2 regions of the Modestobacter sp. SYSU DS0511 genome follow, and region 1 is predicted to be linked to the other one. Evidence: riboswitches for the same ligand, from Rfam matches in the RefSeq annotation. Region 1 holds a riboswitch; the other holds the start of a gene.
What was found. Region 1 has a riboswitch for cyclic di-AMP ahead of ACI783_RS13655 (aggregation-promoting factor C-terminal-like domain-containing protein). Riboswitches for the same ligand answer to the same signal wherever they lie in the genome.
Positions count from the first base shown of each region.

Region 2: another riboswitch for cyclic di-AMP. It lies ahead of ACI783_RS08525 (NlpC/P60 family protein); the one in region 1 lies ahead of ACI783_RS13655 (aggregation-promoting factor C-terminal-like domain-containing protein).

Region 1 is NZ_JBJGZY010000026.1:4,916-12,004, reverse strand. It holds gene mftD (pre-mycofactocin synthase MftD) at 3-1,244, opposite strand; gene ACI783_RS13660 (YceI family protein) at 1,421-2,020, opposite strand; gene ACI783_RS13655 (aggregation-promoting factor C-terminal-like domain-containing protein) at 2,181-3,116, opposite strand; cyclic di-AMP (ydaO/yuaA leader) riboswitch at 3,132-3,280, opposite strand; gene ACI783_RS13650 (class I SAM-dependent methyltransferase) at 3,444-4,091, opposite strand; gene ACI783_RS13645 (universal stress protein) at 4,138-4,686, opposite strand; gene ACI783_RS13640 (cupin domain-containing protein) at 4,981-5,373, shown strand; gene ACI783_RS13635 (hypothetical protein) at 5,410-5,709, shown strand; gene ACI783_RS13630 (hypothetical protein) at 5,673-5,819, shown strand; gene ACI783_RS13625 (pyruvate dehydrogenase) at 5,898-7,089, shown strand, end outside.
Region 2 is NZ_JBJGZY010000013.1:16,785-23,873, forward strand. It holds gene ACI783_RS08515 (phytoene desaturase family protein) at 1-1,376, opposite strand, end outside; gene ACI783_RS08520 (GNAT family N-acetyltransferase) at 1,373-1,831, opposite strand; cyclic di-AMP (ydaO/yuaA leader) riboswitch at 2,269-2,438, shown strand; gene ACI783_RS08525 (NlpC/P60 family protein) at 2,454-3,578, shown strand; gene ACI783_RS08530 (DUF3817 domain-containing protein) at 3,757-4,104, shown strand; gene ACI783_RS08535 (serine hydrolase domain-containing protein) at 4,114-5,436, shown strand; gene ACI783_RS08540 (TrmB family transcriptional regulator) at 5,569-6,363, shown strand; gene ACI783_RS08545 (carbon-nitrogen hydrolase family protein) at 6,561-7,089, shown strand, end outside.

The DNA.
Region 1 (7,089 bases):
TCCTACCCCCGGGCGGGCCGGTGCTGCGCGGGAACGCTCTCCAGGGGGGCGTCGGCGACCTGGTCGACGCCCAGGTACCGCTCGAAGCCGGGCGGGACGACGACGTCGTCCCGGCACAGGTCGGCCACCGACTCCCGTCCCAGGCCGACCATCGCCGAGCCGAGGCCGTCGCGCAGCACGTCGAGCACGTTCTCCACGCCGGCCTGCCCGTTGGCTGCCAGGCCCCAGAGGTAGGCGCGCCCGATCATCACGGCCTTCGCTCCGAGGGCGAGGGCCTTGGCGACGTCGCCGCCGCGCCGGATGCCGCCGTCCAGCAGCACCTCGACCTGGTCGCCGACGGCCTCGGCGATCGCCGGCAGGGCGCGGACGGAGGCCGGGGTGCCGTCGAGGTTGTTGCCACCGTGGTTGGAGACGGAGATGGCGCTGACCCCGGCGTCGACGGCCCGCCGGGCGTCGTCGACGCGCATCACGCCCTTGAGCATGAACGGCCGGTCATCGCCCCACAGCTCCCGGAGCCAGGCGACGTCGTCCCAGGTCGGCATGGGCGACTGCATCCACATGCCGTAGGCCTCGAAGAAGGTGGGCGCCGGGTCGCCGGGGTTGGCGACCATGTTCGGCACGGTGAGGTCGGGCAGCTTCTTGGTCTTGGCGAAGTCCCACAGCCAGCTGGGCTTGAGGGCCACCTGGGGGGCGTACCGCCGCACCGCCTCGAGGTTGATGCGCTCGGGGATGAACGGGCTGCCCCAGTCGCGGCCGTAGGAGAACGACCAGTCCAGCGTGGCGATCAACCCGGCCGCCCCGGCCCGCCGGGCGCGCTCGACCTTGGCGGCCATCAGGTCGCGGTCGCCGACCCAGTAGAGCTGGAAGAAGGTCTGCGGGTTGGCGGCGATGACCTCCTCCATCGGCTTGCTGGCCATCGAGGAGAGCCCGATCGCGGTGCCGCGGGCGGCCGCGGCCCGCGCGACGGCGACCTCGCCGTCGGGGTGCACCGCCTGCACCCCGGTCGGGCTGATCAGCACCGGCAGCGCGATGTCCTGGCCCATGACGCGAGTGGCCGTCTGCCGGCCGTTGGCCAGCCCGGCGGTGTGCGGGGCGAAGCCCAGCTCGGCGAAGGCGGCCAGGTTGTCGTCGACGGTCAGCCCGCGCTCGGAGCCGGCGACCAGCGCCCCGTACACGCCCTTCGGCAACCGGCGCTTGGCCCGCCGCTGCGCCTCGGCCACCGTCTCGAACCACGCGTTCGCCATCTGCGCACTCCCCTGCTGCTCGGACCGGAGGACGCCGTCGTCCCCCGCTGCCCGCGGCCGCAGCCGCTGGCACTCAGTGCCACCGTAGCGGGGTGAAGTGGCCTGGGACACAACCCTTCCGCCTCCCGGACACCGGCCGCCGCGGCGCGCGACCCGGCGGGCGGGAACAGGGCGGGTCAGCCGGCCCGGATCGCCGAGACGTCGAACTCCACCTGGATCCGGTCGCTGACCAGGACACCACCGGTCTCCAGGACCGCGTTCCAGGTGAGCTCCCAGTCGCTGCGCTTGATCGCCAGCGCCCCCTCGAAGCCGACCCGCGTGTTGCCGAAGGGGTCCAGGGCCGAGCCGGTCAGGGTGAAGTCGATCTCGACGGTGCGGGTGACGTCCTTGATGGTCAGGTCGCCGGTGACCCGGTAGACCTCGTCGTCGACCTGGCGCACCGCGGTCGAGTCGAAGCGCATCTCCGGGAACCGCTCGACGTCCAGGAAGTCCGGCGAGCGCAGGTGCGCGTCGCGGTCGGGGGCGCCGGTGTCGATGCTGGCGGTGCGGATGCGCAACGACACGGTGCTGGCACCCGGGTCGGCGGTGTCGAGATGGGCGGTGCCGGCGAACTCGGTGAACGCGCCGCGCACCGTCGTCACCATCGCGTGCCGCGCCCGCACGCCGATGCGGGTGTGCGCGGCGTCGACGACGTAGTCGCCGGTCACGTCGGCCAACGCGGCCGTCGCGGCGTCGAAGTCCGAGGCCGCGGGCTCGGGTGCCCGGTGCTTGCCCACGGTTCAGCCCTCCTGGTCGGGGTGGTCCACCCGGTGATCCTGACCGATGGGGGTGACATTCGGGCAGGGCGGTGACGTGCTGGGCACGCGAGGAGGGGCCGCCCGGTGCGAGCGGCCCCTCCTCGTCGGTGCTGGTTCGTTCAGGAGCAGGTCGATCAGATCAGTACCAGCCGGCGGACTGCGACTGCGACCACGCGCCGCACGGCGAGCCGTACCGGTTGTTGATGTAGATCAGGCCCGCGTCGATCTGACGATAGCCGTCGGAGGTCTTGGCGATCCCGGTGCCCTTCCAGGTGGAGTCCAGGAACTGCGCGATCCCATAGGCGGTGCTGCGCGGGTTCTGCGCGTTGGGGTTCCAGCCGCTCTCCTTGCCCCACAGCTTCTCCAGGCAGGAGAACTGACCGGCGTCCCCGCTCAGCTGGGACAGCGCGTAGCTCTGGAAGGAGCCGGCCGGCGCGGCGGGGGCCGGGGCGGGGGCAGGCGCACCGCCACCGGAGGACCGGGAGCCGGACTGCGACCGCGGGGCTGCAGCCGCAGCCGCCTGCTCGGCCTGGCGCGCCTCCTCGGCCTGGCGCGCCGCTTCGGCCTGGCGCGCCTCCTCAGCCTTGCGCGCCTCTTCCGCGAGCCGCGCCTCCTCGGCCAGCCGCGCCTCCTCGGCCAGCCGGGCCTCCTCGGCCAGCCGCGCTTCCTCCGCGGCGACAGCGGCGGCCTGCGCCTGCTGGGCGGCGGCCTCGGCCTCCTGGCGCTGGCTGCGGTCGGCCGCGAGCGCCCCGAGCCGGTCGCCGACCTGCCCCTCGGCGACGACGGTGCTGGCGTGCTGGGCGGTGAGGCCCAGCTGGGTGGCGATGCTCACCGGCTCGGGCGCCGCCGTGGCCTGCGCGCCGGTCTGCCCGCTCACGACGACGTTCACCACGACCGCGCCGACCGCGGCGGCGGCCAGGTACATCGCCGGACGGCGCAGGCCGGCCGGGGGCGCCAGGCGGCGGGCACGGCGGGAGGTCTCCTCCCCGGCGACGGGGAGGACCGTGGTGGGCAGTTCTCCGTCGGCCGGCAGGTCGTGGCCGGCGTGGTCGTGCGGGGTGGCGCGTGGGGACATGAAGGAGGGGGCTCCGGGCTCTTCCGTGGCCGCCTACCGGGTTAGCTGACGGATTCGGGCGGGAAGGCGCCCTACCCGGCCGGGCACGTGCCCGGGCGGGATTCACCCCAGTGCTTCGGTGGGTCCCCGGATCGCTGCGGACAGCGACTCGGCGGCATCCGGCGCGGGCTCCCCGAGTGGGGACGTGACGTCCGGCCGGACCTGTCCACGGTAAGGCGCTTTACGACCTCGTGACAATGCTCCGCCGGCAGTTCGTCGGGATGCGCCACGGCGCCCCTGGTCAGCGCGGTGTGATCCGTCCCGCAGGCCGCACCGGTCGCACGCGGCTCAGGGCAGGCGCCAGACCGTCGTCCGGCGGACCTCCCCGCCGTCGGCGTCCGGGACGTCGTGGGTGGCGGCCGGCAGCAGCCCTTCCTGCGGCAGGTAGGCGCGGCCCGGGTCCCCGAGCAGGACGGTGGCGCCGCGCAGCCAGTGGGTGCCCAGGTACGGCAGCACCCGGGCGGTCATCTCCCGGTCGTAGCAGACGTCGCCGGCCAGCACGACGTCCACGTCCGGCCCGTCCTCGCCCAGCACGTCGCCCACCACCTCGATGCCGGTGACCCCGTTGAGCTCGGCGTTGAGCGCGACCGCGGCGTGCGAGTACGGGTCGACGTCGCTGGCGACGACCTGCGCCGCCCCGGCGAGCCGCGCAGCCACGGCGACCAGGCCGCTCCCGGCACCGAGGTCCAGCACCCGCTTGCCGGCGACGAGGTCCGGCGTGTCCAGGACGTACCGGGCCAGGGCCTGGCCGCCCGGCCAGGCCGCGGCCCAGAACGGCGGGTCCTGGCCGGCGCCGCCGGCCTCGGTCTCCATCGCCTCCCACAGGGCGACGACGTCGTCGGCGACGTGCAGCTGCACCTCGGGCACCAGGGTGGGCCGCTCGACCCGGGTGTGGGCCTGCAGGAAGGACGGCGGGACGCGATCGGGGGCGGGCACCCGGACAGTGGACACCCACGGGCCCGGCCGCGACCCGCCGGGGTGGTCAGTCCTCGCGGTCGCTCCGGACCACGGTGACGGGGCAGGGCGCGTGCCGGGTGACCTGGTCGCTGGTCGAGCCCAGCAGCAGGCCGGCGAAGCCACCGCGGCCGCGGGCACCCACCACCAGGAGATCGGCCTGCCGGGCGGCGGCGATGAGCGCCTTCACCGGTGCGGTGTGCGCGACGTGGCAGGTGACGCCCGTAGCGCGGTCCTGGCCGAGCGCCGCCACGACGTCGGCCTCCAGGTCGGCCTGAACCGCCTTCTCGTAGTCGCTCACCGGCGGGACGTACCCCGGCGACCAGCTGGCCGGCTGGGGCGCGGTGGCGATCCGCCAGGCACGGACGACGTGCAGCGGCCACCCGGCCCGCTCGGCCAGGCCGGCCGCCCACACGAGCGCCTCCTGGGCGCACCCGGAGCCGTCGTGGCCGACGACGACCCCGCCCCCGACCGCCCCGGTCGACGACTCCGCGGGCGCCGCGTCCCCAGCAGCGTTGCCCATCACCTCGTCGACCTCCGCCGCGAGCGCGTCCCGCGTGCCGTCCTGCTCGGTCACCGTGTCCTCCTGTCCGTGCCCTGCCGTCCCATGACCCTCACCGACGACCGGGCTGCTCGCGCCCAGCCTGGACCACCGGACCCCCGACCGCACAGGGCCGGAGGTCCCGGACCCGCCGACGCCGGCACCGGCCCCCCCCAGCCAGCCGTCGGCGTCCGGTTCGGCGGTGTCCGCCACGAGGGACGGCGCTCCGGCGGGGGCTTCGGATCGCGCCGACGGCGGACCTGCTCTTGACTCGTCATCGAGGCCGGCGCGCGCCGGCCAGTCGATCGAGGGAACGGAGGAACGGCGCCCATGGAGCACTTCACCATCGCCACCGTCGCCGAGCAGAGTGCCGACTTCCGCCGCGTGCTGTGGACCGGCGAACACACCCAGCTGGTGATCATGACGATCCCGCCGGGTGGGGAGATCGGCGAGGAGGTGCACGACGTCGACCAGATCCTGACCTTCGTCAGCGGCACCGCGAAGGCCAAGGTCGGCGGCCAGGAGAAGAAGGTGGCGCAGGGCGACCTGGTGGTCGTGCCGGCCGGCAAGAAGCACAACTTCGTCAACGACGGCGTCAACCCCCTGGTGCTCTACACCGTCTACGGGCCGCCGGAGCACGCGGACAAGGCCGTGCACAAGACGAAGGAGGAGGCCGACGCGCTCGAGGAGGCCGGCAAGGACGAGCCGCCGTCGAACGACTGATGCCCTCGGCTGCGGGGTGTCGGGCACAGTGAGGCCGTGGCCCCGCAGCCCGGCATCGTCGCGCTCGGGACGCCCGAGCACTGCTACTTGGAGCTCGACCCGGCGCCCGACCTGGCGCCCGGCCGCTCCGCGGCGGACCTGGTCCGCGGGGTGGCCGGGCTGACCGGTCCGCTCTCCTCGACCGGCGGCGTGAACGTCGTCGTCGGCTTCCGGCCCGAGTTGTGGGCCGCCGTCGCCCCGGCCGACGCGCCCGCCGACACCCCGGGCCTCGACGAGCCGATCATCGGCGCCGGGACGGGGTGCGCGACGGGCCGACCGGCTACCTCACGCCGCTGACCGGGGCGTCCGACACCTGCCCGGCGGTCGACGCGCTGGCCGGCTCCGCGCCGCCCGAGGAGTACTCCGCGCCGCCCGAGGAGTGCTTCGCGCCGCCCGGGGAGTACTGAGCCGCGCCATGTTCAGCTCGCCGACCGCGGGTAGGAGTGCGACGGCAGCCGTCTGACCCACCGTCTGGAGGAGCACCCGTGGCACATCCGACCGTCGCCGTCCAGCTGGTGCAGATGCTCCGCGCCGCGGGGGTGGAACGGATCTACGGCGTGGTCGGCGACTCGCTGAACCCGATCGTGGACGCCGTGCGGCACACCGACGGCATCGAGTGGGTGCACGTGGCCAACGAGGAGGGCGGCGCGTTCGCGGCGGCCGCCGAGGCGCAGGTCACCGGCCGGCTGGCCGTCTGCGCCGGCTCGTGCGGGCCAGGGAACACCCACCTGATCCAGGGGCTGTACGACGCGCACCGCAGCGGAGCGCCAGTGCTGGCGATCGCCTCGCACATCCAGTCCCAGGAGATCGGGACGGCCTTCTTCCAGGAGACCCACCCGGAGCGGACGTTCCAGGACTGCTCGTACTGGTGCGAGGTGGTCACCCCGAAGCAGATGCCGCAGGCGCTGCGGGTCGCGATCCAGACCGCCGTCGGGCAGCGGGGCGTGTCGGTCATGGTGCTTCCCGGCGACCTGGCCGCCGAGGAGTCCGGTGGCCCGACGGTGGAGTCGGCGATGGTGCCGCACCCCTCCCCCGTGCGGCCGCCGGTCGAGCAGGTGCAGGCGCTGGCCGACGCGATCAACGCCGCGGGCACGGTCACGCTCTTCTGCGGCGCCGGCTGCCGGGACGCGCACGACGAGGTGATGCAGCTGGCGGAGCACGTGCTGGCCCCGGTCGGTCACGCGCTGGGGGGCAAGGAGTTCATCCAGCACGACAACCCCTACGACGTCGGGATGAGCGGCCTGCTCGGCTACGGCGCCGCGCACAAGGCGACGCACGAGGCCGACCTGCTGGTGCTGCTGGGCACCGACTTCCCGTACGTGGACTTCCTGCCGCAGGCGCACACCGCGCAGGTCGACGCCGACGCCTCGCACCTGGGCCGGCGCAGTCCGGTCGAGGTGGCCGTGCACGGCGACGTCGGGGAGACGATCCACGCGCTGCTGCCGCTGCTGGCGCGCAAGACCGACCGGCGCTTCCTGGACGGGATGCTGCGCGACCACGCCGAGTCGCTGGAGAAGGTGGTCGACGCCTACACGCACCGGGTGGAGAAGATGCGCCCGATCCACCCGGAGTACGTGGCCGCGCAGCTGGACGAGCTGGCCGCCGACGACGCCGTCTTCACCGTCGACACCGGGATGTGCAACGTGTGGGCGGCGCGGTACCTCACGCCGAACGGCC
Region 2 (7,089 bases), on a different contig from region 1:
ATGTGCCCGCCCGGCATCGCCAGCGCGGCCTCGACGTCCAGGGGTGAGGCCGCCTGCAGGCACGGCCGGCCCTCGGCGTCGGTGGCCAGGCAGTCGGCCAGCGGTTCGGTGAGGTGGTCGTCGAGCTGCGCGACCACCCGGCGCACCGCCTCCTCGCGGGTGCCCACCGGGTCGGTCGCGTAGAGCTCGGCCGGGGTGTGCAGCCCGAAGAGGGTCAGCGTGTGCAGCCCGGTCGCCCCGGTGATCGACGGGTCGGTCAGCGAGTGGCAGTACACCTCGAACGGGACGACGTCGGGCAGCCGCCCGGCGGCGGCCTGGGCGTAGGCGGCGTCGATGGCCGACGCGGACTCGTCGACGTGCACGGTCCCGCTGAACACCCGGTGCGGGTCGTCCCCGGAGCGCAGCCCGGGCAGCCGCCGCAGCACCATGTTGACCTTGAGCTGCGAGCCCGAGGGCCGTGGCGTGGCCGGCGCGCCGAGCAGCTCGTCGAGCACGGCCGGCGCGGCGCCGCCCACCACGTGCCCGGCGTCGGCCGCGTGCGCCGTCCCCTCGTCGTCGGTCCAGTGCACCGTGACCCCGTCGGCGCGGGCCTCGATCGCGGTGGCGGTGGCCCGGGTGACCAGCCGGGCGCCCGCCGCGCGGGCGGCGGTGGCGATCGCGCCGCTGACCGCGCCCATGCCGCCCACCGGCACCCGCCAGCGGCCGGTGCCGTTGCCGACCAGGTGGTAGAGGAAGCAGCGCCCGGCCAGCCCGTCGGCCGCGTGCACGTCGGCGAAGGTGCCGATCAGGCCGTCGGTGAGGACGATGCCGCGCACGTCGTCGTCGGACAGGTGGTCGGCGACGACGTCGGCCAGCGGACGCTCGCGCAGGTCGCGCCAGATGCCCGGGTCGCGCAGCCGGCCGGCGAGCTCCGCCTCGCTGGGCAGCGGCTCGGTGAACGTGGGCGCCAGGTCCTCGGCCAGGGTGGCCAGCCGGCCGTAGAACCGCTGCCAGCCGGCCAGCTCGGCGTCCCCGCCGGTGAGCGCGCGGAAGGACGCCGCCGTCGCCGGCCCCTCGTCCCGCTCGACCAGCAGGCTCCGGTGCCGGCCGTGGCGGCGCAGCGGCGTCCAGGACGCGACCGCGCGGTCCCGCAGGTCCAGCGGCAGGCCCAGGTCGGTGACGATCCGGTCGGGCAGCAGGCTGACCAGGTAGGAGTACGCCGAGAGCCGGACGTCGACGCCGGGGAACACGTGCTGGCTGATGGCGGCGCCGCCGAGCACGTCCCGCTGCTCGAGCACGAGCACCGACCACCCGGCGCGCGCCAGGTAGGCGGCGGCGACCAGCCCGTTGTGCCCACCCCCGACGACGACCGCGTCGTAGCGGGCCGCGGTGCTCACGCCAGCTCCCGGGCGAGGAAGACCGCGTGCGGGTCGTCGGCGCCGACGTAGTGCCCGAACGCCTCGACCGGCCGGTAGCCCGTCGACCGGTACAGCGCGATCGCCTCCGGCTGCCGGACGCCGGTCTCCAGCCGCACCGTCGTCCACCCGCGGGTCACCGCCTCGGTCTCCAGCCCGGCGAGCAGCAGCCTGGACACCCCTCGCCCACGGGCGCCGGGGACGACGTACATCCGCTTGATCTCCGCCTCGTCCGGCCCCAGCGGGCGCAGCGCGCCGCAGCCGATCGGGGTGCCGTCGTCGTCGCGGGCGAGCAGCACCACCGCGACGTCGGCGGCGGACGGGGGCACCCCGGGTTCGCCGGCGCCGTCGTAGCGGGCGCGCAGCTCGACCTGCTGGGCGGCGGTCAGCGCGACGACGTCCGGGTCGTCCCAGGGGGCGGTGGCGAGGGTCGGCACCCGGTCATCCTGGCGCGCCGTGCTCCGGCTCCCTCTACCAGGTCCCCGGGCCAGGGCCGGCGACCGCCACGCCGGGGGAGTACCCAGCCCCTGATGCGGTGGCGGCGCGGGGTGTGGAGCCGCTGGCGGAGCGTGACGGGAAGGGGTCGGCAAGGTGCTGAGGGGCGCGGTTCGAGACCGGCGACCGCGCCGTCCGGTGCGGGATGCAGGCGCCCAGTTCAGGTCGCGTGTCGGCGTCCCGGGCGCGGGTGAGGTGGGGGGCCGTGGGCGGCGGTGACCCACAGGCCCGGCGCGCCAGTCACGCTCGGTGAGCGTGTCGCAGCACACCCACGGAGTTTCTCAACAAAATCGCAAAGGACCTTTGTCACGAGCCCATAACGCCCTTACGGTGGGCGACGGTCCGGACGGGCACCTCAGCCACCTCTCGGTGGCGACCGACCAGACCGCCGCCGAACTCCGCGGCCCGTGCACTCCGGCGGGCCAGGGGACCGGGGACCCACCGCAGCACTGGGGTGAAGCACTGAGCGGCCCGATCGGACCGCACGTGCCGGGTGTCTTCCCATCCGAACCCGTCAGCTAACTCGGTAGGCGGCACGTTGGAAGAAAGGACCACCCGCCGAACATGGCGAGTTCGCTCAACCCTGCCCGCCGCGGGTCCACTTCCCGCCGGGCCGTCGTCACCTTCTTCGCCGCCGGGGCGCTCGTCGCCACCACCCTGCTGGCTCCCGCGCCCGCCGCGGCCGAGCCCACCACCTCCGCCGAGGCGGCCACGCTGGTCGCCGAGCGCGCGCACGACCTCGAGGTCGTCACCGAGCAGTTCAACCACGCCCGCGTCGAGCTCGAGGCCACGCAGGCCGAGGTCGACGCCGCCGCCGCCCAGGTCGAGGCCGCCGAGGCCGCCCTGGCCGGCGCCCGTGACCGGGTCCGGGAGGTCGCCCGCAGCGCCTACACCGGCGACCAGCTGAGCACCCTGCAGGCGATGCTCACCAGCGAGTCCGCCGACGAGCTGATGGACCGCGTCGGCACGCTGGGCTCCATCGCCGACCACAACAACGGGATCCTGGGCGAGGCCGTCGCGGCCGACGAGCAGGCCACCGAGGCCCAGGCCGCGGCCGAGGCCGCCGCCACCGAGGCACAGGCCCAGCTGGACCGGGTCGAGCAGCAGCGCACCGACCTGAACAAGCAGATCGCCGAGTACCAGGCGATGTACGAGCGGCTCTCCGCCGCGGAGCAGGCCGCCTCCCGGGCCGAGGCCGAGCGGCGGCACGCCGCTGAGGCCGCCGCGGCCGAGCAGGCATCGGGCTCCGGCTCCGGGTCGGGTGGGGGCGGCAACGCCGCCCGCGCCGCAGCCCCGGCCGCCCAGGCCCCGTCCGCCCCGGTCGTCGCCTCCAGCGGTGCCGCGGCGACCGCGGTCAGCACCGCCATGGCCCAGCAGGGCAAGCCCTACGTCTGGGCCGCCGCCGGCCCGGGGTCGTTCGACTGCTCCGGTCTGGTGCAGTACGCCTACGCCGCCGCCGGCATCTCCCTGCCGCACTCCAGCCGGGCCCAGGCGAGCATGGGTCGTGCGGTCTCCCGCGGAGAGCTGCAGCCGGGCGACCTCATCGCCTTCCGCAGCCCGGTCAGCCACATCGGCATCTACATCGGCAACGGCCAGATGGTGCACGCGCCGACCTCCGGCGACGTCGTCAAGGTCGCCAGCATCGACGCGGTCAGCCCGATCACCGCGATGCGCCGCATCGCCGGCTGACGCCAGCGCTCCAGCACGAACACCGGTGCCCCGGTCGCCTCTCGGCGGCCGGGGCACCGGCGTCTCCGCGTCGTGCAATGGCCCCTCCCGGGTCCCGCCCTGAGCTCGCGAAGGGTGGGGAGGAGGGTCTTCATCACATCCGGGAGACTGCGGCACCGGTGGTTCGTTGTCCCCGGTCGTGGCTGCCCGACTGCTCGCCCCCGCCCCCGTCGCCCGCACGTTCCGCGTCGTCGCCGTCGCCGAGGCGGTGTCCTGGGTGCTGCTCCTCGCCGGGATGTTCGTCAAGTACGTGCCGAAGACCTCCGAGGTCGGCGTCCAGGTGTTCGGCCCGGTGCACGGTGCGGTCTTCATCGCCTACGTCGCGGTGACGCTCGTCGCCTGGCGGGTGCTCGGCTGGTCCCTCGGCACCACCGTCCTCGCGCTGGCCGCCTCGGTGCCGCCGCTGGTGACCCTCTGGTTCGAGCACTGGGCCCGCCGCACCGGCCGGCTGCCGGTGGGGGAGACCGCAGCCGTCCGGGCTGGCTAGCCTCCCGGCATGGCCGAGCCAGTGCTGCCCTCCACCGCCCGCACCCTGCTGGCCCGCACCGCCCGCGTGCAGCGCGACGGACGGGCCCCCAGCCTGGTCGCCGGCGTCGTCCGGGGCGGCGGGCTCGCCTGGTCGGCCGGGCGGGGGGACGTCGCCGACCCGCACACCGACGTCCAGTACCGGCTCGGCTCGATCAGCAAGACGGTCACCGCCCTGGTGGTGATGCGGCTGCGCGACGAGGGCGTCCTGGGCCTTGACGACCTGCTGGACGAGCACCTGCCGGGCACCCCGCTGGGTGACCGCACGGTCGGTCAGCTCCTCTCCCACCTGGCCGGGGCGGGGTCGGAGAGCCCGGGCGGCTGGTGGGAGCGCGTACCCGGCGGATCGCTGGCCGAGTTGCCGCTCAGCGACGACGACGTGGTGCTCGGCGCCGCCCGGCGGTTCCACTACTCCAACCTCGGCTTCGGCCTGCTCGGTGAGCTGGTCGCCCGGCACCGCGGCCGGCCGTGGGCGGACGTCGTCCGGGACGAGGTGCTGCTGCCCCTGGGCATGACCCGCACCACCCCGCGTCCCAGCGGCGCTGCCGCCCAGGGCCACGCGGTGCACCCGTGGGCCGACGTCGTGCTGCCCGAACCCGAGCACGACGCCGGGGTGATGGCCGCGGCCGGTCAGCTGTGGGCCACGCTGGCCGACCTGGGGCGGTTCGCGGTCTTCCTGCTCGGTGACACCGACGACGTGGTCTCCCCGGCCACCCTGGAGGAGATGACCGTTCCGGCCGGGGTCGACTCCGCCGCGGCCGGCTGGTCGGCGTACGGCCTGGGTCTGCAGGTGGTGCGCGCCGACGGGGTGACGCTGGTCGGCCACGGCGGCTCGATGCCCGGGTTCCTCGCCGGGGTGTTCGTCGACCGGGCCGAGCAGGCGGGCGCGGTGATGCTGGCCAACACCACCAGCGGGCTGGACCCGCTCGTCCCCGGGCTGCTGGCCGACCTCCGGGCGGCCGAGCCGCGCGTCGTCGACGCCTGGACGCCGGCGCCCCCGCCGGTGCCGCTGGACGTCCTCGGCGTGTGGTTCTGGGGGCCGGCCCCGCACGTGCTGCGGGCGCAGGGCGACCGGCTGCTGCACCTGGGCCCGCTGCCCGGCCGCCCCGGCCGGGCCAGCCGGTTCACCGCGCGGGCGGACGGCACCTGGGTGGGCCTGGACGGCTACTACGCGGGGGAGACGCTGCGGATCGCCCCCGACCACCTGGACCTGGCGACCTTCGTCTTCACCCGCACGCCCTACGACCCCGATGCGCCGGTGCCCGGCGGGGTGGACGCGCGGGGCTGGCGCTGAGCTGATCCCCGGCGTGGCCTCGACGCGACGGTGTCCTCCCCCGATCGCGCTGTTCGATCAGCGCCGAGACTGCGACGGCACCGTCGTCCGTCACAGAGGGGCGGCTGGCTCGGGGATCGCTAGCCTGCTGCCGTGGACCACACGGACGGTGGCGAGCAGTCGCCCGATCTGCGCGGCCTGCTCCTCCAGCAGTTGGTCGAGATCGGCATCGAGCCGAAGGCCGCGCGCTTCTACCTGATGCTGCTGGAGATGCGGCAGCCCACGGTGGCCGAGGTCGCCATGGCCAGCGGCATCACGCGGAGCCACGCATACGACCTCACCGGTCACCTCCGGCAGCGTGGTCTCGTGGAACTCGTCGATTCCGATCGGGTGAAGCGCAGAGCCGGGACGAAGGTCCTCCGCCCGAACGACCCCGGACGACTGCTCGGGGAGTGGCACCAGCGCAAGCGCATCCTGGACGAGGTCGTGCCACGGTTGCGTGCGATCCACGAGAAGGCGGGGCCGTTCCCCCGGACCAGCCACTACGACGGCGCGGCGGGAATCCGGCAGGCGCTGTTCGAGACGTTGAACTGGGGATGCGACCTGCGCGCGATCATGTCCATGGAAGACCTGTACGCGGCGATCGGCCAGGACGTCATGGAGGGGTACGTCCGCGAGCGAGGACGCCGCCGGATCTTCCTCAAGGTGATCCGTTCGGCCGAGAAGGACACCTCTCCGGGCTGGCTCACCAGCGACCCCGAGTTCCGGGAGGCCCGCTGGGCCCCGCCGTCCTACGTCTACACCATGACCTCGATCATCGGCACCGACTCGGTGGTGATGCTCTCCTCGACTGACGAGTCGTTCGCGGTCAAGATCGAGAGCTCCGAGTACGCCACGATGCAGGCCAACCTCTTCGAGGTCCTCTGGGGAGTGAGCGAAGCCCGGTGAGTCCGGGCGGCCATCGGCCAGCCGCTGGTCAGCCACCGACCACGGGCGTGGAAACAGTGTCGGAAGTCCTCGACACTGCGATTACTCGATTGCTACCTGACGGTATCGCCGTGCACCCACGCCTTGCCTAGCTTTCCGGGCAGTCGTTCCGGGGCGCGCGGCGCCTCGGCATCCCGGCGCATGGAGGTGTGCGAGTCGTGTCCATCAAGAGATCCACCCCGTTGAGGGTTGCTGCCGTTCAGGCGGCTCCGGTCATGTTCGACACGGAGGCGACCATCGACAAGCTGGAGGGGTTGGTCGCCCAAGCGGCGTCCGAAGGCGCCCAGCTCGTCGCCTTCGGCGAGTCGTTCATCGCAGGCTTCCCACTGTGGACGAGCGTGCTGCCGCCGGTCGACCAGCATGACTTCCAGGTCCGGATGGTGGAGTCGGCCATCGAGGTCCCCGGGCCTCAGGTGCGACGCCTGGGCGCGATCGCCAGGGACCACGGGGTGACCCTGTCCGTGGGTGTCAACGAGGTCAGCCGGGTCAGCGTCGGCACTGTCTGGAACGCGAACCTGGTCTTCAGCCACGACGGGGAGTTGGTGAATCACCGGCGCAAGCTCGTCGCGACCTGGTGTGAGCGTCTGGCCTGGTCCCACGGTGACGCACACGACTTGCAGCCGGTGGACGTCGACGGCGCGCAGGTCGGGGTGCTGCTCTGCGGGGAGAACACGAACACACTGGCCC